Regions from separate parts of the Cytobacillus sp. FSL R7-0680 genome, predicted to be linked through region 3. Evidence: a T-box and tRNA genes for the amino acid it is inferred to sense, from the RefSeq annotation. Region 3 holds a T-box; the other regions hold tRNA genes.
The links. The T-box of region 3 lies ahead of pheS (phenylalanine--tRNA ligase subunit alpha). A T-box ahead of a tRNA ligase gene usually reads a tRNA of that ligase, here a tRNA-Phe.
Positions count from the first base shown of each region.

Region 1: it has a tRNA-Phe gene. The T-box ahead of pheS (phenylalanine--tRNA ligase subunit alpha) is inferred to sense a tRNA for this amino acid. The anticodon was not compared.
Region 2: it has a tRNA-Phe gene. The T-box ahead of pheS (phenylalanine--tRNA ligase subunit alpha) is inferred to sense a tRNA for this amino acid. The anticodon was not compared.
Region 4: it has a tRNA-Phe gene. The T-box ahead of pheS (phenylalanine--tRNA ligase subunit alpha) is inferred to sense a tRNA for this amino acid. The anticodon was not compared.

Region 1 is NZ_JBBPAO010000001.1:2,708,749-2,715,711, reverse strand. Features, by position in the region: rRNA gene MKY26_RS13640 (23S ribosomal RNA) at 1-604, shown strand, start outside; rRNA gene rrf (5S ribosomal RNA) at 875-991, shown strand; tRNA gene MKY26_RS13630 (tRNA-Glu) at 1,022-1,096, shown strand; tRNA gene MKY26_RS13625 (tRNA-Val) at 1,101-1,176, shown strand; tRNA gene MKY26_RS13620 (tRNA-Thr) at 1,192-1,267, shown strand; tRNA gene MKY26_RS13615 (tRNA-Lys) at 1,282-1,357, shown strand; tRNA gene MKY26_RS13610 (tRNA-Leu) at 1,367-1,448, shown strand; tRNA gene MKY26_RS13605 (tRNA-Gly) at 1,472-1,546, shown strand; tRNA gene MKY26_RS13600 (tRNA-Arg) at 1,550-1,623, shown strand; tRNA gene MKY26_RS13595 (tRNA-Pro) at 1,632-1,708, shown strand; tRNA gene MKY26_RS13590 (tRNA-Ala) at 1,722-1,797, shown strand; tRNA gene MKY26_RS13585 (tRNA-Met) at 1,824-1,897, shown strand; tRNA gene MKY26_RS13580 (tRNA-Ser) at 1,914-2,006, shown strand; tRNA gene MKY26_RS13575 (tRNA-Met) at 2,021-2,094, shown strand; tRNA gene MKY26_RS13570 (tRNA-Asp) at 2,098-2,174, shown strand; tRNA gene MKY26_RS13565 (tRNA-Phe) at 2,194-2,269, shown strand; tRNA gene MKY26_RS13560 (tRNA-Tyr) at 2,283-2,366, shown strand; tRNA gene MKY26_RS13555 (tRNA-Trp) at 2,370-2,443, shown strand; tRNA gene MKY26_RS13550 (tRNA-His) at 2,450-2,525, shown strand; tRNA gene MKY26_RS13545 (tRNA-Gln) at 2,542-2,613, shown strand; tRNA gene MKY26_RS13540 (tRNA-Cys) at 2,618-2,688, shown strand; tRNA gene MKY26_RS13535 (tRNA-Leu) at 2,693-2,774, shown strand; tRNA gene MKY26_RS13530 (tRNA-Gly) at 2,792-2,862, shown strand; tRNA gene MKY26_RS13525 (tRNA-Ile) at 2,870-2,946, shown strand; tRNA gene MKY26_RS13520 (tRNA-Asn) at 2,957-3,031, shown strand; tRNA gene MKY26_RS13515 (tRNA-Arg) at 3,047-3,120, shown strand; gene MKY26_RS13510 (FixH family protein) at 3,423-4,178, shown strand; gene MKY26_RS13505 (DUF4931 domain-containing protein) at 4,375-5,139, shown strand; gene rodA (rod shape-determining protein RodA) at 5,272-6,444, shown strand; gene MKY26_RS13495 (Ger(x)C family spore germination protein) at 6,487-6,963, opposite strand, start outside.
Region 2 is NZ_JBBPAO010000001.1:276,186-283,148, forward strand. Features, by position in the region: rRNA gene MKY26_RS01360 (16S ribosomal RNA) at 86-1,634, shown strand; rRNA gene MKY26_RS01365 (23S ribosomal RNA) at 2,021-4,954, shown strand; rRNA gene rrf (5S ribosomal RNA) at 5,184-5,301, shown strand; tRNA gene MKY26_RS01375 (tRNA-Asn) at 5,321-5,395, shown strand; tRNA gene MKY26_RS01380 (tRNA-Ser) at 5,398-5,491, shown strand; tRNA gene MKY26_RS01385 (tRNA-Glu) at 5,507-5,581, shown strand; tRNA gene MKY26_RS01390 (tRNA-Val) at 5,586-5,661, shown strand; tRNA gene MKY26_RS01395 (tRNA-Met) at 5,672-5,745, shown strand; tRNA gene MKY26_RS01400 (tRNA-Asp) at 5,749-5,825, shown strand; tRNA gene MKY26_RS01405 (tRNA-Phe) at 5,880-5,955, shown strand; tRNA gene MKY26_RS01410 (tRNA-Thr) at 5,959-6,031, shown strand; tRNA gene MKY26_RS01415 (tRNA-Tyr) at 6,043-6,126, shown strand; tRNA gene MKY26_RS01420 (tRNA-Trp) at 6,130-6,203, shown strand; tRNA gene MKY26_RS01425 (tRNA-His) at 6,210-6,285, shown strand; tRNA gene MKY26_RS01430 (tRNA-Gln) at 6,332-6,406, shown strand; tRNA gene MKY26_RS01435 (tRNA-Gly) at 6,412-6,486, shown strand; tRNA gene MKY26_RS01440 (tRNA-Cys) at 6,506-6,579, shown strand; tRNA gene MKY26_RS01445 (tRNA-Leu) at 6,611-6,699, shown strand; tRNA gene MKY26_RS01450 (tRNA-Leu) at 6,721-6,803, shown strand; tRNA gene MKY26_RS01455 (tRNA-Gly) at 6,807-6,877, shown strand.
Region 3 is NZ_JBBPAO010000001.1:2,284,883-2,291,845, reverse strand. Features, by position in the region: gene rplT (50S ribosomal protein L20) at 1-118, shown strand, start outside; gene MKY26_RS11410 (DUF1294 domain-containing protein) at 345-617, shown strand; gene MKY26_RS11405 (hypothetical protein) at 691-975, shown strand; gene MKY26_RS11400 (sigma-w pathway protein ysdB) at 1,467-1,859, opposite strand; gene dut (dUTP diphosphatase) at 2,077-2,511, shown strand; gene MKY26_RS11390 (M42 family metallopeptidase) at 2,672-3,757, shown strand; gene sspI (small acid-soluble spore protein SspI) at 3,792-3,998, opposite strand; gene MKY26_RS11380 (TrmH family RNA methyltransferase) at 4,126-4,884, shown strand; T-box leader at 4,958-5,207, shown strand; gene pheS (phenylalanine--tRNA ligase subunit alpha) at 5,262-6,299, shown strand; gene pheT (phenylalanine--tRNA ligase subunit beta) at 6,317-6,963, shown strand, end outside.
Region 4 is NZ_JBBPAO010000001.1:2,523,081-2,530,043, reverse strand. Features, by position in the region: rRNA gene MKY26_RS12600 (23S ribosomal RNA) at 1-2,418, shown strand, start outside; rRNA gene rrf (5S ribosomal RNA) at 2,648-2,765, shown strand; tRNA gene MKY26_RS12590 (tRNA-Val) at 2,775-2,850, shown strand; tRNA gene MKY26_RS12585 (tRNA-Thr) at 2,867-2,942, shown strand; tRNA gene MKY26_RS12580 (tRNA-Lys) at 2,957-3,032, shown strand; tRNA gene MKY26_RS12575 (tRNA-Leu) at 3,050-3,134, shown strand; tRNA gene MKY26_RS12570 (tRNA-Gly) at 3,154-3,228, shown strand; tRNA gene MKY26_RS12565 (tRNA-Leu) at 3,235-3,323, shown strand; tRNA gene MKY26_RS12560 (tRNA-Arg) at 3,340-3,413, shown strand; tRNA gene MKY26_RS12555 (tRNA-Pro) at 3,422-3,498, shown strand; tRNA gene MKY26_RS12550 (tRNA-Ala) at 3,522-3,597, shown strand; tRNA gene MKY26_RS12545 (tRNA-Met) at 3,623-3,699, shown strand; tRNA gene MKY26_RS12540 (tRNA-Ile) at 3,713-3,789, shown strand; tRNA gene MKY26_RS12535 (tRNA-Ser) at 3,796-3,888, shown strand; tRNA gene MKY26_RS12530 (tRNA-Met) at 3,902-3,975, shown strand; tRNA gene MKY26_RS12525 (tRNA-Asp) at 3,979-4,055, shown strand; tRNA gene MKY26_RS12520 (tRNA-Phe) at 4,075-4,147, shown strand; tRNA gene MKY26_RS12515 (tRNA-His) at 4,157-4,232, shown strand; tRNA gene MKY26_RS12510 (tRNA-Gly) at 4,235-4,305, shown strand; tRNA gene MKY26_RS12505 (tRNA-Ile) at 4,313-4,389, shown strand; tRNA gene MKY26_RS12500 (tRNA-Asn) at 4,400-4,474, shown strand; tRNA gene MKY26_RS12495 (tRNA-Ser) at 4,478-4,568, shown strand; tRNA gene MKY26_RS12490 (tRNA-Glu) at 4,572-4,643, shown strand; gene glgB (1,4-alpha-glucan branching enzyme) at 4,823-6,712, shown strand; gene MKY26_RS12480 (glucose-1-phosphate adenylyltransferase) at 6,705-6,963, shown strand, end outside.

The DNA of each region.
Region 1 (6,963 bases), 420 kb from region 3:
TCAGAATGGTTGGAAATCATTCGTAGAGTGTAAAGGCACAAGGGAGCTTGACTGCGAGACCTACAAGTCGAGCAGGGACGAAAGTCGGGCTTAGTGATCCGGTGGTTCCGCATGGAAGGGCCATCGCTCAACGGATAAAAGCTACCCCGGGGATAACAGGCTTATCTCCCCCAAGAGTCCACATCGACGGGGAGGTTTGGCACCTCGATGTCGGCTCATCGCATCCTGGGGCTGTAGTCGGTCCCAAGGGTTGGGCTGTTCGCCCATTAAAGCGGTACGCGAGCTGGGTTCAGAACGTCGTGAGACAGTTCGGTCCCTATCCGTCGTGGGCGCAGGAAATTTGAGAGGAGCTGTCCTTAGTACGAGAGGACCGGGATGGACGCACCGCTGGTGTACCAGTTGTCTTGCCAAAGGCATCGCTGGGTAGCTATGTGCGGAAGGGATAAGTGCTGAAAGCATCTAAGCATGAAGCCCCCCTCGAGATGAGATTTCCCATAGCGCAAGCTAGTAAGATCCCTGAAAGATGATCAGGTTGATAGGTTAGAGGTGGAAGTGTGGCGACACATGTAGCTGACTAATACTAATCGATCGAGGACTTAACCAAAAACGAAAAGCGAAAGCGCCTTGCATAGGTGCGACAAGCATAAGACAGATTTGACAGGAGGTTGTTCTTTAACCTCATGACAAATTTGACTTATGACCTCGAGCACCTAGGCGCTGTAGCTGGACAATACGAAATGCGGGCGGCTCCTAGGCGCCGCAGCTAGACAGCACTACGTAAGTAGTCGCATCAGCAACGCATAGGCGATTACTCATAAATATCTTCTTCAACATTACCTAGTTTTGAGGGAACGATTCCCTTACAATTTCATAGTCCGGTGGCGATAGCGAGAAGGTCACACCCGTTCCCATACCGAACACGGAAGTTAAGCTTCTCAGCGCCGATGGTAGTTAGGGGCTGTCCCCTTGTGAGAGTAGGACGCTGCCGGGCAAACTACCCCAATTTTTGGGGTTATTTTTTGGCCCCTTGGTCAAGCGGTTAAGACACCGCCCTTTCACGGCGGTAACACGGGTTCGAATCCCGTAGGGGTCACCATTTTGGAGGATTAGCTCAGCTGGGAGAGCATCTGCCTTACAAGCAGAGGGTCGGCGGTTCGATCCCGTCATCCTCCACCATTTTTGTGTTTATTTGCCGGCCTAGCTCAATTGGTAGAGCAACTGACTTGTAATCAGTAGGTTGGGGGTTCAAGTCCTCTGGCCGGCACCACTCGTCCTTTGTACGAGCCATTAGCTCAGTTGGTAGAGCATCTGACTTTTAATCAGAGGGTCGAAGGTTCGAGTCCTTCATGGCTCACCATTTATATTTGCGGGTGTGGCGGAATTGGCAGACGCACCAGACTTAGGATCTGGCGCCGCAAGGCGTGGGGGTTCGACTCCCTTCACCCGCATTAGTATTTTATAATGGATATTTGCGGAAGTAGTTCAGTGGTAGAACATCACCTTGCCAAGGTGAGGGTCGCGGGTTCGAATCCCGTCTTCCGCTCCATATGCGCCCGTAGCTCAATTGGATAGAGCGTTTGACTACGGATCAAAAGGTTAGGGGTTCGACTCCTCTCGGGCGCGTTTTATTTCGGGAAGTAGCTCAGCTTGGTAGAGCACTTGGTTTGGGACCAAGGGGTCGCAGGTTCGAATCCTGTCTTCCCGACCACGAATACTTTTTAGGGGCCTTAGCTCAGCTGGGAGAGCGCCTGCTTTGCACGCAGGAGGTCAGCGGTTCGATCCCGCTAGGCTCCACCAATTTAATTTTTAACAATATATTTTATGGCGGTGTAGCTCAGCTGGCTAGAGCGTACGGTTCATACCCGTGAGGTCGGGGGTTCGATCCCCTCCGCCGCTATTGCTTTTTTATTAATGGAGGAATACCCAAGTCTGGCTGAAGGGATCGGTCTTGAAAACCGACAGGGGTGTTAAAGCCCGCGGGGGTTCGAATCCCTCTTCCTCCGCCATTAATATTTATTATCGCGGGGTGGAGCAGTCCGGTAGCTCGTCGGGCTCATAACCCGAAGGTCGCAGGTTCAAATCCTGCCCCCGCAATCTGGTCCGGTAGTTCAGTTGGTTAGAATGCCTGCCTGTCACGCAGGAGGTCGCGGGTTCGAGTCCCGTCCGGACCGCCATTTACATATTTATTATTTTGGCTCAGTAGCTCAGTCGGTAGAGCAAAGGACTGAAAATCCTTGTGTCGGCGGTTCGATTCCGTCCTGAGCCACCATTTAGTCTTTTTTGGAGGGGTAGCGAAGTGGCTAAACGCGGCGGACTGTAAATCCGCTCCTTCGGGTTCGGCAGTTCGAATCTGCCCCCCTCCACCATCTAGGGGTATAGTTTAATGGTAAAACGAAGGTCTCCAAAACCTTTGATGTGGGTTCGATTCCTACTACCCCTGCCAATTATGGCGGTTGTGGCGAAGTGGTTAACGCATCGGATTGTGGTTCCGACATTCGTGGGTTCGATTCCCATCAGCCGCCCCATTTTTAAACATTTTATTGGGCTATAGCCAAGTGGTAAGGCAACGGATTTTGATTCCGTCATTCGTAGGTTCGAACCCTACTAGCCCAGTTATGGCAGCATAGCCAAGTGGTAAGGCAGAGGTCTGCAAAACCTTTATCCCCGGTTCAAATCCGGGTGTTGCCTTTATGCCGGTGTGGCGGAATTGGCAGACGCGCACGACTCAAAATCGTGTTCCTTCGGGAGTGTCGGTTCGACCCCGACCACCGGTATGTTGAAGTTCTTAAATGCGGGTGTAGTTTAGTGGTAAAACCTCAGCCTTCCAAGCTGATGATGAGGGTTCGATTCCCTTCACCCGCTTAAATAGGGGCCTATAGCTCAGCTGGTTAGAGCGCACGCCTGATAAGCGTGAGGTCGATGGTTCGAGTCCATTTAGGCCCACCATTTATATTATTCCGCAGTAGCTCAGTGGTAGAGCATTCGGCTGTTAACCGAACGGTCGTAGGTTCGAATCCTACCTGCGGAGCCATACATATTTTAGTTTGCGCCTTTAGCTCAGCTGGATAGAGCAACAGCCTTCTAAGCTGTGGGTCAGAGGTTCGAATCCTCTAAGGCGCGTCAAAGCTCTTAAATCTTCTATAAGGTTTATGAGCTTTTTTGTATGATTAATTTTAAATTAAGCTTCTAGGCATCTAGTTGAAAGCTTTGTAGATAAGTACAAAAAAAAAGCTTCCATGAATGGAAGCTAAAAAGGGGGATTTACACTTGTAATAGAAGTTTCTCCAAATAAATCTTTTTTTATACCTATATTTTCTTTATTTTACATATTTCTCTCATTAACAAATTATTTCACTTTTCTAACACATATTATTAGTAATATAGATGAGAAAGATTAGATGTTTAAGAAAGAGGGGCTTTTTATGAAGAAGTGGATATCAACCTTTTCTGTAATTATGATTATTTTTCTTGCTGCTTGTGGAAATGCAGAGAATGATGCAAACTCTAGTGGTGGGGAAGGATCAGTTCCTGCTGCAATCGATGCCAGTATCTCGATACCAAGTCAGATTAAAAGGAACGAAGAAGTACGCTTGGAAGTTACTGTTACTCAGGGAGACGAGTCTGTGGAAGATGCAGATGAAGTAAAATTTGAATTGTGGGAAGATGGGAAAAAGGATAATGGTGAATTAATAGAAGCAGAACACGAGAATGATGGCAAGTACGTTGCATCCTATACATTTGAAAAAGATGCTATCTATCATATTCAGTCACATGTCACCGCAAGAAGTATGCACACTATGCCTAAAGTTAAAGTGGCGGTAGGCAGTGCTGAAATAGATAACGAAGAAGAAAATCAAGGCCACAGCGCACATGAGCATGATGGAAATGTAGCGATACATATAAGTCCTACTGCTGATATTAAGACGAATGAGGAAACTCCATTTGATATTCATATTACTAAAGAAGAACAAGGACTTGAAGAGGCAAATGTGAGGTTAGAAATCGTTCAGTCAATTGATGATCATCAGGTGGCATGGGTAGATGCAGTAGAGGAAACTAGTGGGATGTATACAGCAACACATGCATTTACTGATAATGGAACATACAAGATTGTCGTTCATGTAGAAAATGATGAAGGATTACATGAACATAGTGAATTTGAGGTCATAGTAAATTAACAGTAGAAAAAAGATATTTGCATATGCAAATATCTTTTTTATCTTATTTAATAATGTACTTTTGTTTTCATGTTACGCAAGTGAAGTTGCCTTTAATATTGATGAATTTTATACTAATCATAATCAAACTTTCACACTATAAAGAAGAAGCCCTTTATAATAGAAGTAAGTAATTGAAATCAGGAGAGAATAACAAATGACAAATACTCATTTATTTTTTAATACAAGCATTGGTAAACAGAAACCTAATAGTATAAGGAATAAAGAACAAGTGTGTCCGTTCTGTCAGAGAGAACAATTGACGAAGATTATTGCGGAGGATGGTCCAATCATTTGGTTGGAGAATAAATATCCCGTATTAGAAAATGCTCATCAAACGGTCTTAATCGAGACAGATCAGTGTGACACGGAACTTTCACAGTATGATGACAACCATTTAGTCAGATTGATTACATTTGGTTTAGACAATTGGTTAAGTATGGAGAAAAGTGATAAATATAAATCTGTGATTTTTTTCAAGAATCATGGTCCTCATTCAGGTGGAAGCATTGCTCATCCTCATATGCAAATTGTAGGTTTATATGATGTCGTATATCAAAATAAGGTGCAGGCTGACGATTTTGTAGGAGAGTTAATTGATCAACATGGTGATACTGAATTTTCTTTATCTAATAAACCACGTATTGGTTTTTATGAATTTAATGTTAAATTAGGACAGAAAAAGGATATCGCAGCGTTTGCTAAATATATTCAAATGGCAACCAAATATATTTTGAGGGATTTTCCTTTTACATGTAACAGCTATAATCTATTCTTTTACCATTTCGAGAATGAAATATTTGCAAAAATTGTCCCTCGATATGTAACAAGCCCTCTTTTTATCGGATATTTCTTGCCACAAGTACCTAATAACATCATGTGGATGGTGAAGGATATTCAAAGTAAATATGTACAATTATAATATGCATTTTTTCTTTGTTACAAAAAAGAAATATACGTAGCTGTTGTGATTTTCATCTAAAAAAAATATAATGAAGTATTGTACACAGATTATTTTTAATGAAGAGCCTTTGTTTCATAAGGAGATTGATTAATGACTTCTAAACGAACGACAACATCGAGAATTGATTATACTTTAGTTCTTATTTTATTTTTATTGTTTTTAGTGAGCTGTATTTCTATATATAGTGCACAAACGACTGAACAATACGGTGAGAATTTTTTACTAAAACAAATTGTATGGTATGTAGTGGGAATAGGGATTATATTAGCAGTCATTACATTAGATGCTGAACAATTAAAGAAAATTTCTTGGTATGCTTACGGTTTTGGACTATTGCTACTTGGGTTTCTTGTTGTCGCACCTGAAAGTATTGCTCCTGTAATTAATGGAGCGAAATCATGGATACGGCTGCCTGGTCTTGGACAAATACAGCCTGCTGAGTTAGTAAAGGTTTTTCTCATATTAGCTTTAGCCAGGGTCATCGATGACCATCATCAAAAGACACAATTAAAAACTGTGAAAACAGATTTTTTCCTATTATTTAAAATGCTAATTGTTACTGGGTTCCCTTTGTTACTCATCATGCAACAACCAGATTTGGGGACTTCCTTGGTAATTTTAGCGATTTTGCTCGGAATGGTTTTTATCTCAGGTATCACTTGGAAAATACTTGCGCCTATTGTAAGTGTAGGTGTAACTTTAGTTGTTGGTATTTTTTATTTTGTATTGTGGCATCCAGAGTTGTTGGAGAAATATTTGGGAGTAAAGGAATACCAATTGGGGCGAATTTATTCTTGGATCGATCCTTATAATTATCAAAGTTCTACAGGTTTTCAACTAACGCGCTCCTTACTTGCAATCGGTTCTGGTGAGACAACAGGAAAGGGCTACGGCACAAGAGAAGTTTACTTACCAGAAAGTCACACAGATTTTATTTTTAGTATCATAGGAGAAGAGTTCGGTTTTATTGGGGCAAGTGTGGTTGTTAGTTTATTTTTCTTATTGATTTATCATTTGACTAAAATAGGTATTAGTACGAGAACGCCATTCTATACATATGTTTGTGTAGGGGTAATTAGTTTAATAACTTTCCATGTCTTTCAAAATATCGGAATGACAATTGGTGTTTTACCGATTACAGGAATCCCACTACCGTTCATTAGTTATGGAGGAAGCTCACTAATGGGCAATATGCTCGCTATGGGGCTAATTTTTTCAATTGGATTTCATAGTAAACGGTACATGTTTTCCAGATCTTCGTAGGAAAAAGAAACCCGAGAATTTTAAATTCTCGGGTTAATGCTGTTAGATAGATGCACCAGTATCCAGTATAATTACCTTCGCATCAACTTTAATGTTTAAGTCAGGATATCCCTTTTTCCATTCTTTATAATCAAAATTGCGTATTTTTGTGCTATAAACCTTACCTATTCCGATTGGATCGGCATTATCTTCTTGAAATGACTGAATAAGCGCTGAACATTCATTTTTTATTTTCTTATTGATAAAATTCGTTATCTCTTTTATTTTTTTATCATCCAAATTATTTCCTGAATATTCTTTTATATTACCTTGGACCTTAATTTTAATGGTGATGTTTGTTGGATCCTTTTTATCTAATTTATATTTATGGTTGGAATGTATACTTTTAATAGCCACTTTTTGACCATCCGGCAAGTCGATAGAGAAATCACCTCTACTATAACGATCAACGAGTAATTTAAAATAAAATAATTTATCACTAGGAAGAATTTTATATGCAGCATGATCTTTGAATAATGA
Region 2 (6,963 bases), 2.0 Mb from region 3:
GAACGTAAAACGTCAAGCGTAATTCTAAAAAAGCTGATTTATCAGCAACAAAGCACCATAGGTGCAAATGAGCTAATCAAACACTTTATTGGAGAGTTTGATCCTGGCTCAGGACGAACGCTGGCGGCGTGCCTAATACATGCAAGTCGAGCGAATCTGAGGGAGCTTGCTCCCAAAGATTAGCGGCGGACGGGTGAGTAACACGTGGGCAACCTGCCTGTAAGACTGGGATAACTCCGGGAAACCGGGGCTAATACCGGATAATATCTATTTATACATATAATTAGATTGAAAGATGGTTCTGCTATCACTTACAGATGGGCCCGCGGCGCATTAGCTAGTTGGTGAGGTAACGGCTCACCAAGGCGACGATGCGTAGCCGACCTGAGAGGGTGATCGGCCACACTGGGACTGAGACACGGCCCAGACTCCTACGGGAGGCAGCAGTAGGGAATCTTCCGCAATGGACGAAAGTCTGACGGAGCAACGCCGCGTGAGTGATGAAGGTTTTCGGATCGTAAAACTCTGTTGTTAGGGAAGAACAAGTATCGGAGTAACTGCCGGTACCTTGACGGTACCTAACCAGAAAGCCACGGCTAACTACGTGCCAGCAGCCGCGGTAATACGTAGGTGGCAAGCGTTGTCCGGAATTATTGGGCGTAAAGCGCGCGCAGGCGGTTCCTTAAGTCTGATGTGAAAGCCCACGGCTCAACCGTGGAGGGTCATTGGAAACTGGGGAACTTGAGTGCAGAAGAGGAAAGTGGAATTCCAAGTGTAGCGGTGAAATGCGTAGAGATTTGGAGGAACACCAGTGGCGAAGGCGACTTTCTGGTCTGTAACTGACGCTGAGGCGCGAAAGCGTGGGGAGCAAACAGGATTAGATACCCTGGTAGTCCACGCCGTAAACGATGAGTGCTAAGTGTTAGAGGGTTTCCGCCCTTTAGTGCTGCAGCAAACGCATTAAGCACTCCGCCTGGGGAGTACGACCGCAAGGTTGAAACTCAAAGGAATTGACGGGGGCCCGCACAAGCGGTGGAGCATGTGGTTTAATTCGAAGCAACGCGAAGAACCTTACCAGGTCTTGACATCCTCTGACAATCCTAGAGATAGGACTTTCCCCTTCGGGGGACAGAGTGACAGGTGGTGCATGGTTGTCGTCAGCTCGTGTCGTGAGATGTTGGGTTAAGTCCCGCAACGAGCGCAACCCTTGATCTTAGTTGCCAGCATTTAGTTGGGCACTCTAAGGTGACTGCCGGTGACAAACCGGAGGAAGGTGGGGATGACGTCAAATCATCATGCCCCTTATGACCTGGGCTACACACGTGCTACAATGGATGGTACAAAGGGCTGCAAGACCGCGAGGTTTAGCCAATCCCATAAAACCATTCTCAGTTCGGATTGTAGGCTGCAACTCGCCTACATGAAGCCGGAATCGCTAGTAATCGCGGATCAGCATGCCGCGGTGAATACGTTCCCGGGCCTTGTACACACCGCCCGTCACACCACGAGAGTTTGTAACACCCGAAGTCGGTGGGGTAACCTTTTGGAGCCAGCCGCCTAAGGTGGGACAGATGATTGGGGTGAAGTCGTAACAAGGTAGCCGTATCGGAAGGTGCGGCTGGATCACCTCCTTTCTAAGGAATATACGGAATTAACTTGATGTTAGACTGTTCGTTCAGTTTTGAGAGTATAATCTCTCAAAATAAGGTGAAAGTAGCGAAGGATTCAAGGAAGCGTAAGCTGACGAGAATACCAAAGCTTACCATTCATCAATCGTTCTTTGAAAACTAGATAATGTAATGAAGAAGATTACCGAGTAATCGCCACCTTAGTTATTTTCTCTCTATATAATAGAGTAGAGATACTAAACTTTTTTTAAAAACATACAACCGGAGGGTTGTGAGAAGCAAGCAGTTCAAGGAAGCGAGCGAGGAAACACCGGAGTGTGCGTCTTGTGCACATGAGGATGTTGACGAGTGAGCTGACGCCGAAATGCGTAGCTTATCGCAAGCCGAACAATGGTTAAGTTAATAAGGGCGCACGGTGAATGCCTTGGCACTAGGAGCCGATGAAGGACGGGACTAACACCGATATGCTTCGGGGAGCTGTAAGTAAGCTTTGATCCGGAGATTTCCGAATGGGGAAACCCCCTATCCGTTATGGGATAGGATCCATACCTGAATACATAGGGTATGGAAGGCAGACCCGGGGAACTGAAACATCTAAGTACCCGGAGGAAGAGAAAGCAAACGCGATTCCCTGAGTAGCGGCGAGCGAAACGGGATTAGCCCAAACCAAGAGGCTTGCCTCTTGGGGTTGTAGGACATTCTATACGGAGTTACAAAGGAACGAGATAGACGAAGAGGTCTGGAAAGGCCCGCCATAGGAGGTAAAAGCCCTGTAGTTGAAACTTCGTTCCCTCCAGAGTGGATCCTGAGTACGGCGGGACACGAGAAATCCCGTCGGAAGCAGGGAGGACCATCTCCCAAGGCTAAATACTCCCTAGTGACCGATAGTGAACCAGTACCGTGAGGGAAAGGTGAAAAGCACCCCGGAAGGGGAGTGAAAGAGATCCTGAAACCGTGTGCCTACAAGTAGTTAGAGCCCGTTAATGGGTGATAGCGTGCCTTTTGTAGAATGAACCGGCGAGTTACGATTACATGCGAGGTTAAGTTGGACAGACGGAGCCGTAGCGAAAGCGAGTCTGAATAGGGCGAATTTAGTATGTGGTCGTAGACCCGAAACCAGGTGATCTACCCATGTCCAGGGTGAAGTCCAGGTAACACTGGATGGAGGCCCGAACCCACGTACGTTGAAAAGTGCGGGGATGAGGTGTGGGTAGCGGAGAAATTCCAATCGAACTTGGAGATAGCTGGTTCTCTCCGAAATAGCTTTAGGGCTAGCCTCATGCGTAAGAATCTTGGAGGTAGAGCACTGTTTGGACTAGGGGCCCTCATCGGGTTACCGAATTCAGACAAACTCCGAATGCCAAAGATTTATCCATGGGAGTCAGACTGCGAGTGATAAGATCCGTAGTCAAGAGGGAAACAGCCCAGACCACCAGCTAAGGTCCCAAAGTATACGTTAAGTGGAAAAGGATGTGGAGTTGCTTAGACAACCAGGATGTTGGCTTAGAAGCAGCCACCATTTAAAGAGTGCGTAATAGCTCACTGGTCGAGTGACTCCGCGCCGAAAATGTACCGGGGCTAAACGTATCACCGAAGCTGTGGATTGAACATCGTTGATGTTCAGTGGTAGGAGAGCGTTCTAAGGGCGTTGAAGCTAGACCGTAAGGACTGGTGGAGCGCTTAGAAGTGAGAATGCCGGTATGAGTAGCGAAAGATGGGTGAGAATCCCATCCACCGAATGCCTAAGGTTTCCTGAGGAAGGCTCGTCCGCTCAGGGTTAGTCGGGACCTAAGCCGAGGCTGAAAAGCGTAGGCGATGGACAACAGGTTGATATTCCTGTACCACCGTATTCTGTTTGAGTGATGGGGGGACGCAGGAGGATAGGGTAAGCGCACTATTGGATGTGCGTCTAAGCAGTTAGAGGGACCATGAGGCAAATCCCATGGTCACATACCTTGAGCTGTGATAGCGAGGGAAATTTAGTACCGAAGTTCTTGATTCCACACTGCCAAGAAAAGCCTCTAGCGAGGAATAAGGTGCCCGTACCGCAAACCGACACAGGTAGGCGAGGAGAGAATCCTAAGGTGAGCGAGAGAACTCTCGTTAAGGAACTCGGCAAAATGACCCCGTAACTTCGGGAGAAGGGGTGCTCATTAGGGTGTTAAAGCCTTGATGAGCCGCAGTGAATAGGCCCAGGCGACTGTTTAGCAAAAACACAGGTCTCTGCGAAGCCGCAAGGCGAAGTATAGGGGCTGACGCCTGCCCGGTGCTGGAAGGTTAAGAGGAGAGGTTAGCTCACGCGAAGCTTTGAATCGAAGCCCCAGTAAACGGCGGCCGTAACTATAACGGTCCTAAGGTAGCGAAATTCCTTGTCGGGTAAGTTCCGACCCGCACGAAAGGCGTAACGATCTGGGCACTGTCTCAACGAGAGACTCGGTGAAATTATAGTACCTGTGAAGATGCAGGTTACCCGCGACAGGACGGAAAGACCCCGTGGAGCTTTACTGTAGCCTGATATTGAATTTTGGTACAGCTTGTACAGGATAGGTAGGAGCCTTAGAAGCCGGAGCGCTAGCTTCGGTGGAGGCGTCGGTGGGATACTACCCTGGCTGTATTGAAATTCTAACCCACATCCCTTATCGGGATGGGAGACAGTGTCAGGTGGGCAGTTTGACTGGGGCGGTCGCCTCCTAAAGAGTAACGGAGGCGCCCAAAGGTTCCCTCAGAATGGTTGGAAATCATTCGTAGAGTGTAAAGGCACAAGGGAGCTTGACTGCGAGACCTACAAGTCGAGCAGGGACGAAAGTCGGGCTTAGTGATCCGGTGGTTCCGCATGGAAGGGCCATCGCTCAACGGATAAAAGCTACCCCGGGGATAACAGGCTTATCTCCCCCAAGAGTCCACATCGACGGGGAGGTTTGGCACCTCGATGTCGGCTCATCGCATCCTGGGGCTGTAGTCGGTCCCAAGGGTTGGGCTGTTCGCCCATTAAAGCGGTACGCGAGCTGGGTTCAGAACGTCGTGAGACAGTTCGGTCCCTATCCGTCGTGGGCGCAGGAAATTTGAGAGGAGCTGTCCTTAGTACGAGAGGACCGGGATGGACGCACCGCTGGTGTACCAGTTGTCTTGCCAAAGGCATCGCTGGGTAGCTATGTGCGGAAGGGATAAGTGCTGAAAGCATCTAAGCATGAAGCCCCCCTCGAGATGAGATTTCCCATAGCGCAAGCTAGTAAGATCCCTGAAAGATGATCAGGTTGATAGGTTAGAGGTGGAAGTGTGGCGACACATGTAGCTGACTAATACTAATCGATCGAGGACTTAACCAAAAACGAAAAGCGAAAGCACCTACCTAGGCGCTGTAGCTGGACAATACGAAATGCGGGCGGCTTTAAGCCGCCGCAGCTAGACAGCACTACGTAAGTAGTCGCGTCAGCACGCATTCAGGCGATTACTCAAAACAATCTTCTTCAACATTACCTAGTTTTCAGAGAATGATTTAAAATTTCTCTTGAAAATTTTATTAAAGACGTTATAATAATATATGTCTTTAAAAAGTCCGGTGGCGATAGCGAGAAGGTCACACCCGTTCCCATACCGAACACGGAAGTTAAGCTTCTAAAGCGCCGATGGTAGTTAGGGGCTGTCCCCTTGTGAGAGTAGGAAGTTGCCGGGCATACATACTATTAAATTATTCCGCAGTAGCTCAGTGGTAGAGCATTCGGCTGTTAACCGAACGGTCGTAGGTTCGAATCCTACCTGCGGAGCCAATGGAGAGCTGTCCGAGCTGGCCGAAGGAGCACGATTGGAAATCGTGTAGGCGGTTTATAGCCGTCTCAAGGGTTCAAATCCCTTGCTCTCCGCCATTAAACATATAAATTGGCCCCTTGGTCAAGCGGTTAAGACACCGCCCTTTCACGGCGGTAACACGGGTTCGAATCCCGTAGGGGTCACCATTTTGGAGGATTAGCTCAGCTGGGAGAGCATCTGCCTTACAAGCAGAGGGTCGGCGGTTCGATCCCGTCATCCTCCACCATTCATATTATCGCGGGGTGGAGCAGTCCGGTAGCTCGTCGGGCTCATAACCCGAAGGTCGCAGGTTCAAATCCTGCCCCCGCAATTTGGTCCGGTAGTTCAGTTGGTTAGAATGCCTGCCTGTCACGCAGGAGGTCGCGGGTTCGAGTCCCGTCCGGACCGCCACTACATAAATTCACACAAATTAATTTAAAACATATTGTAAAACGTATAAGTTTTGGCTCAGTAGCTCAGTCGGTAGAGCAAAGGACTGAAAATCCTTGTGTCGGCGGTTCGATTCCGTCCTGAGCCACCATTTGCCGGCCTAGCTCAATTGGTAGAGCAACTGACTTGTAATCAGTAGGTTGGGGGTTCAAGTCCTCTGGCCGGCATTGTTTTTTATGGAGGGGTAGCGAAGTGGCTAAACGCGGCGGACTGTAAATCCGCTCCTTCGGGTTCGGCAGTTCGAATCTGCCCCCCTCCACCATCTAGGGGTATAGTTTAATGGTAAAACGAAGGTCTCCAAAACCTTTGATGTGGGTTCGATTCCTACTACCCCTGCCAATTATGGCGGTTGTGGCGAAGTGGTTAACGCATCGGATTGTGGTTCCGACATTCGTGGGTTCGATTCCCATCAGCCGCCCCATTATTTTAAATTCACATTTTTTGCTTTCATGCATAGAATATACAAATGGGCTATAGCCAAGTGGTAAGGCAACGGATTTTGATTCCGTCATTCGCAGGTTCGAACCCTGCTAGCCCAGCCAGATCTGCGGAAGTAGTTCAGTGGTAGAACATCACCTTGCCAAGGTGAGGGTCGCGGGTTCGAATCCCGTCTTCCGCTCCAAGTAGTTATTTATATTGATGGCGGCATAGCCAAGTGGTAAGGCAGAGGTCTGCAAAACCTTCACCACCGGTTCAAATCCGGTTGCCGCCTCCAATACATATTCACTCATTTTTATACACCTCATGCCGGGGTGGCGGAACTGGCAGACGCACAGGACTTAAAATCCTGCGGTAGGTGACTACCGTACCGGTTCGATTCCGGTCCTCGGCACCATAATTAAATAAAAGAATATTTGCCGGTGTGGCGGAATTGGCAGACGCGCACGACTCAAAATCGTGTTCCATCACGGAGTGTCGGTTCGACCCCGACCACCGGTATTTGCGGGTGTAGTTTAGTGGTAAAACCTCAGCCTTCCAAGCTGATGATGAGGGTTCGATTCCCTTCACCCGCTTATATGGAAGTAAAGGACTGTAGACAATCTCTATTTATTAGCAGATTGTCTACAGTTTTTTTAGTTGAAGTGATTAGTTTTGTTGT
Region 3 (6,963 bases):
CGGATTAAAACTAGCTGGTATCGAAGTAAACCGCAAAATGCTTGCAGAATTAGCTGTTTCTGATGCAAATGCATTCGCAGAATTAGCAAATGTTGCAAAACAAAACCTTTCTAAATAAGAAAGTTTAAGAGTCGCTCTTTCGGGGGTGGCTTTTTTTGTTATGATTTTAGTCTATTGAAGTGGAAGAAAACGAAATATACTCCTGCAAAGTTCAAGTATATGTTAGTGAGCATCTCAAGCGTATTAAACTAATGACCTTTGGCACGAGTACGAACTTATAAATACGATTAATTTACTTTATCAGCTATAATTTCGATAACGAAATGAGAATAGGGGTGTAATGAATGATTTTTGCTATCATAATCGTCTTTTTTATAATGAATGGCATTGCAGCAATTATGATGAAAATAGATAAAAGAAAAGCGCAAAAGGGAGAATACCGCATTAGTGAGCAAAATCTGTGGCTGGTTGCTCTTTTGTTTGGAGCTATAGGAATGACTTGGGGAATGAGGCGTTATAGACATAAGACAAAGCATTTTTCTTTTAAATTTGGTCTTCCTATCTTATCTGTGTTACAGTTGATATTCCTCGTTTACCTCATCATGGAGTGGGCATAATTTTAGTGCCCTTGCCATATGATGTACTAACATCCAAGAATCTTATAGTTCATGGAAGGTGGGCGTTTATCAGGTGAATGAACATCTTGCTCTTGCAAAGGGGATTATTGAGACAGCAGGTATTCTCGCTCCATTCGCATTTATTTTATTTCATATTTTGCGGCAGTTCCTTTTTATCCCTGTGCCACTTGTTTGTATTGCTGGTGGTGTATTGTTTGGCAGTTTATTTGGTAGTATTTTATCTCTAGTAGGGTTAATGTTATCTTGTTTATTTTTTTATGTATTAATTTATCAACTTCCTACCTTTCATGAAAAACTGTCTCATTTAAAAAAAGAAATGGTTTGGAGAATATCGTAATTTAACCATTGGTCAAATTTCCATTCTTCGTTTGATTCCATTTATTCATTTTCATTTACTTAACTTTTGCTTGCTAGAAAAAAACCCGAAATTTCGTGATTTCTGCAAAGGTGCTTTGTTAACAAATATACCATTAGCAATCTTTTATACTGTTTTTGGTGAATTTATCAGTAGATTTACACCAACAATGATTGTTATGATTCTACTGTCTTTGTCCATTCTTCTCTATCTCATTAGAGAGAAAGTGACTGTGATAAAATGGCAAGAATTTTTTAAAACAACAAAGGTGAAAAAAGTTTCATAAATGAAAGGTTAGGGTCGTGTATCCTGGCTTTTTTTGTTTATTGACTTTGAGAGGGGAATTATTTGATTGCAGAAAAAGAGGAAAATACTGATGTAATAAAAATCTAGCAAATGCTACTTAGAGATATAAATATAGCCCTAACAAACTTTGTAAAGGTTTGTTAGGGCTTAAAGTTTGGGCTCATCTTTCACTGGTTACGCTTTTTATCCATTAGCTCTTTCACAGGGCTCTTCCAGTCGATTTTTGCATTCATATAATGGTTTTTTAATTTGCTTTCGATAAACATAAAGTCCTCGCCAACAAGTCCTTGTAACTCTGATGGCTGATGAGGCCAAATGAAAATTGAAACCACATCAAAGGAGTTATCTGTTGTACCTAGATATTTTTCACCTTCAAACATAACCCCTTTATAAGTAATGAAGAAATTTTTCTGAGCGTTATTTGCGTCGTCATAAAAAAAATATTTTTTTTGTTTATGAGCTTTTTCTAATTTACGCATCGGATTTGTAACATACTTAACAGCACTATATATGAGCAAAATAATCAAAATGATTAGTAATAGGCGAATGATCAATAACATTAAGAATACCCCTTTGTACATTTTTTAAGTGTTTACGAATAAAAACGAAAAAGGTTTCAACTTTGTTTAAATTTGTTATAATTTTTTTGTTATGTAAAAAATAATTGGCTCTTTAATCGAAAAAACTGAGGGACATTTACGGTTTATATACCCATTAGTAAGTAATTTTATGCAACATGATAATAACATCATTCTATAATAAGATGAGGGATAAACAATGACGAATATATTAAACATTAAATTGATTCGCAATGATGCTAAAATGCCTTACCGTGCAAATGAGGGGGACGCTGGGCTAGATTTATTTTCAGTTGAAGATGTAATCATACCATCAGGACAGTCAGCTTTAATTAGCACAGGTATTCAGATGGAGTTACCAAAAGGAACGGAAGCACAAGTAAGGCCAAGAAGTGGTTTAGCTCTTAAACATAGTGTAACGGTTTTAAATAGTCCAGGGACGATTGATGAGGGCTATAGAGGCGAAGTGAAGGTCATCTTGATTAATCATGGAAAAGAAGAATTCCGTGTAGAAAAACATATGAGAATTGCCCAAATGGTAATCGCACCAGTTTTTCAAGTTGAGCTTGCCCAAGTAAGTGATTTAACACAATCAGAAAGAAACAGTGGAGGGTTTGGTTCATCCGGAAAATAAGTGAGCGTCTAAACCTCAAAGTACCTTTAAGTCTTCCCGCTTGTTAACACATATGTATAAGTTCTATAGAAATGAAGTACAGTAAGAAGTAGTTTAAGTTTTTACAAAAGAAGGACTAACCATGTATAATGGGCTTAAATAATATTAAGGGAGTCGAAATATGTCTAAGCTTGATGAAACATTAACGATGCTAAAAGAACTAACTGATGCAAGAGGGGTTCCAGGTAACGAACGAGAAGTGCGTGAAGTGATGAAAAAATACATAGAACCCTTAGCTGATGAATTATCAACTGACGGACTTGGTAGTTTAATCGCTAAAAAAATTGGTCAAGCAGATGGGCCAAAGATTATGGTTGCTGGTCATTTAGATGAAGTAGGTTTTATGGTGACAAGTATTGATAATAAAGGGTTTTTGCGGTTTCAAACAGTTGGAGGCTGGTGGTCTCAAGTGATGTTAGCCCAACGTGTGACGATTGTAACATCTAAAGGAGATGTGACTGGGGTAATTGGTTCGAAGCCACCACATATTTTGCCAGCAGAAGCGCGTAAGAAAACAATTGAAATCAAGGATATGTTCATTGATATCGGTGCTTCTAGCCGTGAAGAGGCATTAGGTTGGGGCGTAAAACCAGGGGATATGGTTGTTCCATATTTTGAATTCACTGTGATGAACAATGAGAAAATGTTACTTGCGAAAGCTTGGGACAACAGAATCGGTTTGGCGATTGCAATTAAAGTGCTAGAAGGTTTGAAAAATGAGAACCATCCAAATACAGTATATGCGGTTGGAACGGTACAAGAAGAAGTTGGCTTGCGTGGGGCAAAAACAGCTGCACAAATGATTAAGCCTGATATCGGTATCGCTGTTGATGTTGGGATACCAGGAGATACACCAGGTGTAACAGAAAAGGATGCGTTAAGTAAATTAGGTGATGGTCCTCAAATTATTCTCTATGACGCTTCTATGGTGTCACATAAAGGTTTAAGAGATTTTGTAACAAATACAGCAGATGAGCTCAATATTCCATATCAGTTTGATTCTGTACCAGGTGGTGGAACGGATGCAGGTTCCATACATTTAACATATAAAGGTGTGCCAGCGCTTTCAATTACAATTGCAACAAGATATATTCATTCACATGCGGGTATTCTTCATCGTGATGATTTTGAAAACGCAGTAAAACTGATTACAGCTGTTATTAAAAGACTAGATAACGATACAGTTGCAAAAATAACTTTTGAATAGAAAAAAACAGCCTGATGAAAGGCTGTTTTTTTTCTTATTGTAAGCCGTTTTCTAACGTCTCTAGCATTTCTTTCTTTTCAGTTTCAGATGAATTTTGCCAAATGACTTCAAATAATACGCCAAGGCCAGGGAGCATTTTCTCTTCGCCTGTTTGTATAGCATCAACAATAGTATCTTTTAATTCATCTTGTGAATTACCTGAAACATTGTGTAAGATGGCATTACGTAAATTTAAGTTCATAAAAGTAAACACATCCTTCGTTAGAATTCGTTACGATTATAGGGTTTCTCATTTAAGATTTATTATGTATGTGTTTTTCGGTATAATGAAATATTAATGGCACGTGTTTTATTGAAGGAGCGAAAAAATGAAGTACTTACAATCAGCAAAAAATCCACAGGTGAAGCAGTGGAAAAAGCTTCTCAAAAGGAAAGAAAGAGATATAACAGGTACTTTTCTTGTTGAAGGATTTCATCTTGTTGAAGAAGCATTAAAAGAAAATCGTGTAAAAGAGTTAATGATTAGTGAGGAAAAGGATATACCAAAAAGCTGGAATGTAGGAAACTGTTCCGTTTATATCCTACCGCCACATGTGATTGGAGACTTAACTGATACACAAACACCGCAAGGAATTGTGGCCGTATGTTATCAAGAAGAAGAGAGGTCTTTCGATTCGCTTGGTTTGAAGAAATTATTACTATTAGATGAAGTGCAAGATCCCGGAAACTTAGGAACAATGATTCGTACAGCTGATGCGGCTGGCATGGATGCGGTTATCATCGGTCACGGCACAGTGGACCCTTATAATCCAAAGGTTTTACGTTCTGCTCAAGGTAGTCACTTCCATCTACCAATTATCCATGGCAAGTTGGATGTATGGATGAAGGAGTTAAAGGAAAATAATATTCCTGTATACGGTACAGCATTAGAAGGAGGCAAAGAATATCAAAGCTTTGCTCCACTGGATGAATTTGCATTGCTCGTTGGTAATGAAGGGAACGGTGTAAATAAAGAGTTACTTACACAAACTACAGCCAATCTGTATATTCCTTTATACGGTAAGAGTGAGTCCTTAAATGTAGCTGTAGCAGCAGGTATATTGCTATATTATTTGAGAAACGAATAATGAGTAAAAAAATCGTGAGAACAATTTGAATGTCGACTCATAATGTAATATAATAAATAGCAAAATGAAATAATTAAAAGCTATGATAGAGACAAAGTAAAGTATGTTTTGTTCATAATAGGGAGAAAATGCCTGAGACTGAAAGCATTTTTATGAGCGACTTACTCGAAATTTCAGCTCTTGAGCAGACATCGGGACCATCGAATATTTTCGATGTAAAGATGCACCGGCTTTTTGCCGTTATCGAAATGAAGCGAATATAGCATGTTTTTTATTGTTGTATTAAAAAGGGTGGTACCGCGATTCCAAACCTCGTCCCTTTCATGGGATAAGGTTTTTTATTTTGTCAAAAAAGTATTAAAAGGAGGAGTTTCAAGATGCAAGAGCGTTTAAAAGAATTGCAAGCAGAAGCGTTAGAGAAGGTTTCTGCGGCAATGGATTTAAAAGAATTAAATGATATCCGCGTTGCTTATTTAGGTAAGAAAGGCCCGATCACAGAAGTACTAAAAGGAATGGGGAAACTTTCTGCAGAAGAACGTCCGAAAATGGGTGCATTAGCAAATGAAGTGCGTGATCAAATTACGCAAGGAATAACGGCAAAACAAGTGCAGTTAGAAGAAGCGCAAATTCAAGCTAAGCTTGCTGCAGAAACGATTGATGTGACATTACCAGGTCGTCCTGTACATACCGGTAATCATCATTCATTAACAAGGGTTGTTGAAGAAATTGAGGACTTATTCATTGGAATGGGCTATACCGTAGCGGAAGGACCAGAAGTGGAGAAGGATTATTATAATTTTGAAGCATTGAACTTACCAAAAGGTCACCCTGCACGTGATATGCAAGATTCATTCTATATTACAGAGGATATTTTATTACGCACACATACTTCGCCTGTGCAAGCTAGAACGATGGAAAAGCATGAGGGGAAAGGTCCAGTGAAAATCATTTGTCCAGGAAAAGTATTCCGTCGTGATAATGATGATGCGACTCACTCTCATCAATTTATGCAAATTGAAGGACTTGTGATAGATGAAAATATTCGTATGACAGACTTAAAGGGTACGCTAGAAGTATTTGCGAAAAAAATGTTTGGTGAAGAGAGAGAAATTCGCCTTCGTCCAAGTTTCTTCCCATTTACTGAGCCATCTGTAGAAATGGATATTTCTTGTATGATTTGTTCTGGAAAAGGCTGTAATGTATGTAAAAAAACCGGTTGGATTGAGATCTTAGGTGCAGGAATGGTACACCCAAATGTCCTTGAAATGGCAGGATTTGATTCTAAAAAATATACAGGTTTTGCCTTTGGCATGGGAGCTGAGCGTATTGCCATGTTAAAATACGGTGTCGATGATATTCGTCATTTCTATACAAATGATAGTAGATTCTTAAAGCAATTCTCAATTCATGAATAAAGGGGGAGGACAACGATATGTACGTTTCATATAAATGGTTACAAGAATATGTTGACTTATCTGGGATTACACCAGAAGAATTAGCAGAGAAGATCACAAAGAGCGGAATCGAAGTTGAAGGTGTAGAGACACTTGATGAAGGAATTAAGGGTGTCGTCGTCGGCTATGTATCTGAAAAACAGAAACATCCAAGTGCTGATAAATTAAATATTTGTCAAGTAGACCTTGGCGATGGCGAACTTGTGCAAATCATTTGTGGGGCTCCTAATGTTGATAAAGGACAAAAGGTAGCAGTTGCAACTGTAGGTGCAGTATTACCGGGGAATTTTAAAATTAAAAAAGCAAAATTACGTGGTGAAGCTTCGAATGGTATGATTTGTTCTCTTCAAGAACTAGGCTTTGAAAGTAAGCTAGTCGCTAAAGATTATAGTGAAGGTATCTATGTGTTTCCAGCATATACAGAGCTTGGAACCAATGCATTAGAGCAATTGCACAGAGATGATCAAGTATTAGAACTAGGGTTAACACCGAACCGTGCAGATTGCCAAAGTATGCTTGGTGTTGCCTATGAAGTCGCTGCTATTTTAGAAAAAGATGTGAAGTTACCGCAGACAAAGGTAGAGACTGTTTCTGAGAGGGCCGCTGATTACATCACTGTAAATGT
Region 4 (6,963 bases), 240 kb from region 3:
AAGGTGAAAAGCACCCCGGAAGGGGAGTGAAAGAGATCCTGAAACCGTGTGCCTACAAGTAGTTAGAGCCCGTTAATGGGTGATAGCGTGCCTTTTGTAGAATGAACCGGCGAGTTACGATTACATGCGAGGTTAAGTTGGACAGACGGAGCCGTAGCGAAAGCGAGTCTGAATAGGGCGAATTTAGTATGTGGTCGTAGACCCGAAACCAGGTGATCTACCCATGTCCAGGGTGAAGTCCAGGTAACACTGGATGGAGGCCCGAACCCACGTACGTTGAAAAGTGCGGGGATGAGGTGTGGGTAGCGGAGAAATTCCAATCGAACTTGGAGATAGCTGGTTCTCTCCGAAATAGCTTTAGGGCTAGCCTCATGCGTAAGAATCTTGGAGGTAGAGCACTGTTTGGACTAGGGGCCCTCATCGGGTTACCGAATTCAGACAAACTCCGAATGCCAAAGATTTATCCATGGGAGTCAGACTGCGAGTGATAAGATCCGTAGTCAAGAGGGAAACAGCCCAGACCACCAGCTAAGGTCCCAAAGTATACGTTAAGTGGAAAAGGATGTGGAGTTGCTTAGACAACCAGGATGTTGGCTTAGAAGCAGCCACCATTTAAAGAGTGCGTAATAGCTCACTGGTCGAGTGACTCCGCGCCGAAAATGTACCGGGGCTAAACGTATCACCGAAGCTGTGGATTGAACATCGTTGATGTTCAGTGGTAGGAGAGCGTTCTAAGGGCGTTGAAGCTAGACCGTAAGGACTGGTGGAGCGCTTAGAAGTGAGAATGCCGGTATGAGTAGCGAAAGATGGGTGAGAATCCCATCCACCGAATGCCTAAGGTTTCCTGAGGAAGGCTCGTCCGCTCAGGGTTAGTCGGGACCTAAGCCGAGGCTGAAAAGCGTAGGCGATGGACAACAGGTTGATATTCCTGTACCACCGTATTCTGTTTGAGTGATGGGGGGACGCAGGAGGATAGGGTAAGCGCACTATTGGATGTGCGTCTAAGCAGTTAGAGGGACCATGAGGCAAATCCCATGGTCACATACCTTGAGCTGTGATAGCGAGGGAAATTTAGTACCGAAGTTCTTGATTCCACACTGCCAAGAAAAGCCTCTAGCGAGGAATAAGGTGCCCGTACCGCAAACCGACACAGGTAGGCGAGGAGAGAATCCTAAGGTGAGCGAGAGAACTCTCGTTAAGGAACTCGGCAAAATGACCCCGTAACTTCGGGAGAAGGGGTGCTCATTAGGGTGTTAAAGCCTTGATGAGCCGCAGTGAATAGGCCCAGGCGACTGTTTAGCAAAAACACAGGTCTCTGCGAAGCCGCAAGGCGAAGTATAGGGGCTGACGCCTGCCCGGTGCTGGAAGGTTAAGAGGAGAGGTTAGCTCACGCGAAGCTTTGAATCGAAGCCCCAGTAAACGGCGGCCGTAACTATAACGGTCCTAAGGTAGCGAAATTCCTTGTCGGGTAAGTTCCGACCCGCACGAAAGGCGTAACGATCTGGGCACTGTCTCAACGAGAGACTCGGTGAAATTATAGTACCTGTGAAGATGCAGGTTACCCGCGACAGGACGGAAAGACCCCGTGGAGCTTTACTGTAGCCTGATATTGAATTTTGGTACAGCTTGTACAGGATAGGTAGGAGCCTTAGAAGCCGGAGCGCTAGCTTCGGTGGAGGCGTCGGTGGGATACTACCCTGGCTGTATTGAAATTCTAACCCACATCCCTTATCGGGATGGGAGACAGTGTCAGGTGGGCAGTTTGACTGGGGCGGTCGCCTCCTAAAGAGTAACGGAGGCGCCCAAAGGTTCCCTCAGAATGGTTGGAAATCATTCGTAGAGTGTAAAGGCACAAGGGAGCTTGACTGCGAGACCTACAAGTCGAGCAGGGACGAAAGTCGGGCTTAGTGATCCGGTGGTTCCGCATGGAAGGGCCATCGCTCAACGGATAAAAGCTACCCCGGGGATAACAGGCTTATCTCCCCCAAGAGTCCACATCGACGGGGAGGTTTGGCACCTCGATGTCGGCTCATCGCATCCTGGGGCTGTAGTCGGTCCCAAGGGTTGGGCTGTTCGCCCATTAAAGCGGTACGCGAGCTGGGTTCAGAACGTCGTGAGACAGTTCGGTCCCTATCCGTCGTGGGCGCAGGAAATTTGAGAGGAGCTGTCCTTAGTACGAGAGGACCGGGATGGACGCACCGCTGGTGTACCAGTTGTCTTGCCAAAGGCATCGCTGGGTAGCTATGTGCGGAAGGGATAAGTGCTGAAAGCATCTAAGCATGAAGCCCCCCTCGAGATGAGATTTCCCATAGCGCAAGCTAGTAAGATCCCTGAAAGATGATCAGGTTGATAGGTTAGAGGTGGAAGTGTGGCGACACATGTAGCTGACTAATACTAATCGATCGAGGACTTAACCAAAAACGAAAAGCGAAAGCACCTACCTAGGCGCTGTAGCTGGACAATACGAAATGCGGGCGGCTTTAAGCCGCCGCAGCTAGACAGCACTACGTAAGTAGTCGCGTCAGCACGCATTCAGGCGATTACTCAAAACAATCTTCTTCAACATTACCTAGTTTTCAGAGAATGATTTAAAATTTCTCTTGAAAATTTTATTAAAGACGTTATAATAATATATGTCTTTAAAAAGTCCGGTGGCGATAGCGAGAAGGTCACACCCGTTCCCATACCGAACACGGAAGTTAAGCTTCTAAAGCGCCGATGGTAGTTAGGGGCTGTCCCCTTGTGAGAGTAGGACGTTGCCGGGCATACATATTGGAGGATTAGCTCAGCTGGGAGAGCATCTGCCTTACAAGCAGAGGGTCGGCGGTTCGATCCCGTCATCCTCCACCATTTTTTGTGTGTATTTGCCGGCCTAGCTCAATTGGTAGAGCAACTGACTTGTAATCAGTAGGTTGGGGGTTCAAGTCCTCTGGCCGGCACCACTCGTGCTTTGTACGAGCCATTAGCTCAGTTGGTAGAGCATCTGACTTTTAATCAGAGGGTCGAAGGTTCGAGTCCTTCATGGCTCACCATTTGATCATTTTAATATGCGGGTGTGGCGGAATTGGCAGACGCACCAGACTTAGGATCTGGCGCCGCAAGGCGTGGGGGTTCGACTCCCTTCACCCGCACCATTTTTCATTTTAAATATTTGCGGAAGTAGTTCAGTGGTAGAACATCACCTTGCCAAGGTGAGGGTCGCGGGTTCGAATCCCGTCTTCCGCTCCAATATGTGCCGGGGTGGCGGAACTGGCAGACGCACAGGACTTAAAATCCTGCGGTAGGTGACTACCGTACCGGTTCGATTCCGGTCCTCGGCACCATTCTTTTTAAAATTAAGCGCCCGTAGCTCAATTGGATAGAGCGTTTGACTACGGATCAAAAGGTTAGGGGTTCGACTCCTCTCGGGCGCGTTTTGTATCGGGAAGTAGCTCAGCTTGGTAGAGCACTTGGTTTGGGACCAAGGGGTCGCAGGTTCGAATCCTGTCTTCCCGACCACTAGATATACATATATATTTTTAGGGGCCTTAGCTCAGCTGGGAGAGCGCCTGCTTTGCACGCAGGAGGTCAGCGGTTCGATCCCGCTAGGCTCCACCAATTAATTTTATACAATATATTCTATGGCGGTGTAGCTCAGCTGGCTAGAGCGTACGGTTCATACCCGTGAGGTCGGGGGTTCGATCCCCTCCGCCGCTACCATAGATAGAATGATGGACCTTTAGCTCAGCTGGTTAGAGCAGACGGCTCATAACCGTCCGGTCGTAGGTTCGAGTCCTACAAGGTCCACCATTATTCGGAGGAATACCCAAGTCTGGCTGAAGGGATCGGTCTTGAAAACCGACAGGGGTGTTAAAGCCCGCGGGGGTTCGAATCCCTCTTCCTCCGCCATTCATATTATTATCGCGGGGTGGAGCAGTCCGGTAGCTCGTCGGGCTCATAACCCGAAGGTCGCAGGTTCAAATCCTGCCCCCGCAATCTGGTCCGGTAGTTCAGTTGGTTAGAATGCCTGCCTGTCACGCAGGAGGTCGCGGGTTCGAGTCCCGTCCGGACCGCCATTTACATATTTATTATTTTGGCTCAGTAGCTCAGTCGGTAGAGCAAAGGACTGAAAATCCTTGTGTCGGCGGTTCGATTCCGTCCTGAGCCATCTTTTATGGCGGTTGTGGCGAAGTGGTTAACGCATCGGATTGTGGTTCCGACATTCGTGGGTTCGATTCCCATCAGCCGCCCCATTGCGGGTGTAGTTTAGTGGTAAAACCTCAGCCTTCCAAGCTGATGATGAGGGTTCGATTCCCTTCACCCGCTTAAATAGGGGCCTATAGCTCAGCTGGTTAGAGCGCACGCCTGATAAGCGTGAGGTCGATGGTTCGAGTCCATTTAGGCCCACCATTTATATTATTCCGCAGTAGCTCAGTGGTAGAGCATTCGGCTGTTAACCGAACGGTCGTAGGTTCGAATCCTACCTGCGGAGCCATATGGAGAAGTACTCAAGTGGCTGAAGAGGCGCCCCTGCTAAGGGTGTAGGTCGGGCAACCGGCGCGAGGGTTCAAATCCCTCCTTCTCCGCCAGTTGGCCCCTTGGTCAAGCGGTTAAGACACCGCCCTTTCACGGCGGTAACACGGGTTCGAATCCCGTAGGGGTCATAAAAAAGAAGCTGTCAACATAAGTTGACAGCTTCTTTTTTATGTGGCTAACACTTTTTGGATGTTATATTATCTGTCATTAGATGTCAAAATAATTTGAAAAATAACAAGGGATTTTTATACTTAAGACGAATTATTTAAGAAAGAGTAATGTAATACAAGGAGTGGAATGAATTAAGATGAATACAACTGCATACCCCACTGAATTCGAAATGCACTTGTTTCATGAAGGAAGCTTATTTAAGGCATACGAACTGTTTGGATCACACCGTCATAAAGAAGGAGATAATTGGGTTACTTCCTTTACTATCTATGCTCCACATGCCACCTCAATATCATTAGTTGGTTCTTTTAATCATTGGAATGGCGAAGGTTTTTCATTAGATAAAGTAAATAAAGAGGGGATATGGAGAATTCAGCTAGATGGAGATTTAACAGGAGAAATTTATAAATATGCAATTAAGAACAAGGATGAACAAACTTTTTTAAAGGCTGATCCTTTTGCTTTTTGTTCAGAATTACGGCCTAGTACTGCTTCGATTGTTTATTCCTTAGAAGGTTACAAATGGAAGGACCAAGGCTGGCAAAAGGAAAAACAACAAAGGAAAGCATTTTCAGAACCTATGATGATATATGAGATGCACTTAGGTACATGGAAAAAGAGGAATGGCCTTTTATTGACATACAGTGAACTAGCAGAAGAAATCATTCCTTACGTAAAGGAGCATGGTTTTACACATATTGAATTGATGCCTATAATTGAACACCCTTATGATCGTTCATGGGGGTATCAAGGAACAGGCTATTATTCGGCTACTAGTAGATATGGTGAACCAAAAGATTTAATGTTTTTTATTGATCAATGTCATCAAAATAATATTGGTGTTATTTTAGATTGGGTACCAGGACATTTCTGTAAAGATCAACATGGGCTATATTGTTTAGATGGTGAATATGTTTATGAATACGAAACAGAAGCTGATAGGGAAAATTTTGTTTGGGGTACAGCTAATTTTAATTTAAGTAAAACAGAGGTTCATAGTTTCCTCATATCCAATGCTATTTTTTGGATGGAAAAATACCATGTCGATGGATTTAGAATTGATGCAGTATCAAATATCATTTTTTGGCCTAATAACGAGAATAGGGAAAATCCATTTGGTATTCAATTTTTACAGAAATTAAATAAGGCTGTTTTTGCTTATGATCCTTCTATCTTGATGATGGCAGAGGATTCTACAGATTGGCCCCAAGTAACGGCTCCTGTTCACTATGGCGGATTAGGTTTCAGTTATAAATGGAATATGGGGTGGATGAATGATGTATTATCTTATATGGAGAAAGCCCCACATGAACGGCAATACCACCATAATAAAATGACTTTTTCATTAATGTATGCATACTCCGAAAATTTTCTCTTACCGTTATCACATGATGAGGTTGTCCATGGGAAGAAATCCCTGCTAGACAAGATGCCAGGAGATTATTGGCAAAAATTTGCCCAATATCGTTTGCTCTTAGGTTTTATGATGACACATCCAGGTAAAAAGCTGTTATTTATGGGGTTTGAGCTAGGACAATTTGCCGAGTGGAAAGATGAAGCTGAGTTGGATTGGCACTTACTTCAGTATGAAATGCATGCAAAAACGAATCATTATGTGAAGAAGTTAATAAAGTTATATAAGAGATCTAAATCATTATATGAATGGGACCACAGATCAGAAGGTTTTGAGTGGATTGATGCTAATAACCATCAGCAATCCATTTTTTCATTTATTCGTAAAGGAGTAGAAGAACAAGAAATATTAATTGTTGTATGTAACTTTTCCCCTCAAGTATATATGAATTTTCGAATGGGTGTTCCTAAAAATGGGAGTTATAGAGAAGTGTTTAATAGTGATAATAATGAATTTGGTGGCTCCCATTGTATTAATAAACGTGTATTAAATACAAAAAAACTATCCTATCATGGAAAACCATACAGCATCGAAATGACGATACCACCATTCGGTATTTCAGTATTACGTCCTGTTAGAAAAAGAAAAAGGAGTGATGTTGTAAATGGCTAACAAGAAATGTGTAGCGATGTTGCTTGCTGGAGGCAAAGGAAGCCGCCTTAATTCTTTGACGAAGGAGCTTGCTAAACCAGCTGTACCTTTTGGAGGTAAATACCGCATCATCGATTTTACACTTAGTAATTGTACAAATTCAGGCATCGATACAGTCGGTGTACTAACACAATATCAACCGCTAATACTCAATTCATATATTGGCATAGGAAGCGCTTGGGATTTGGATAGAAGAAATGGCGGTGTGACAG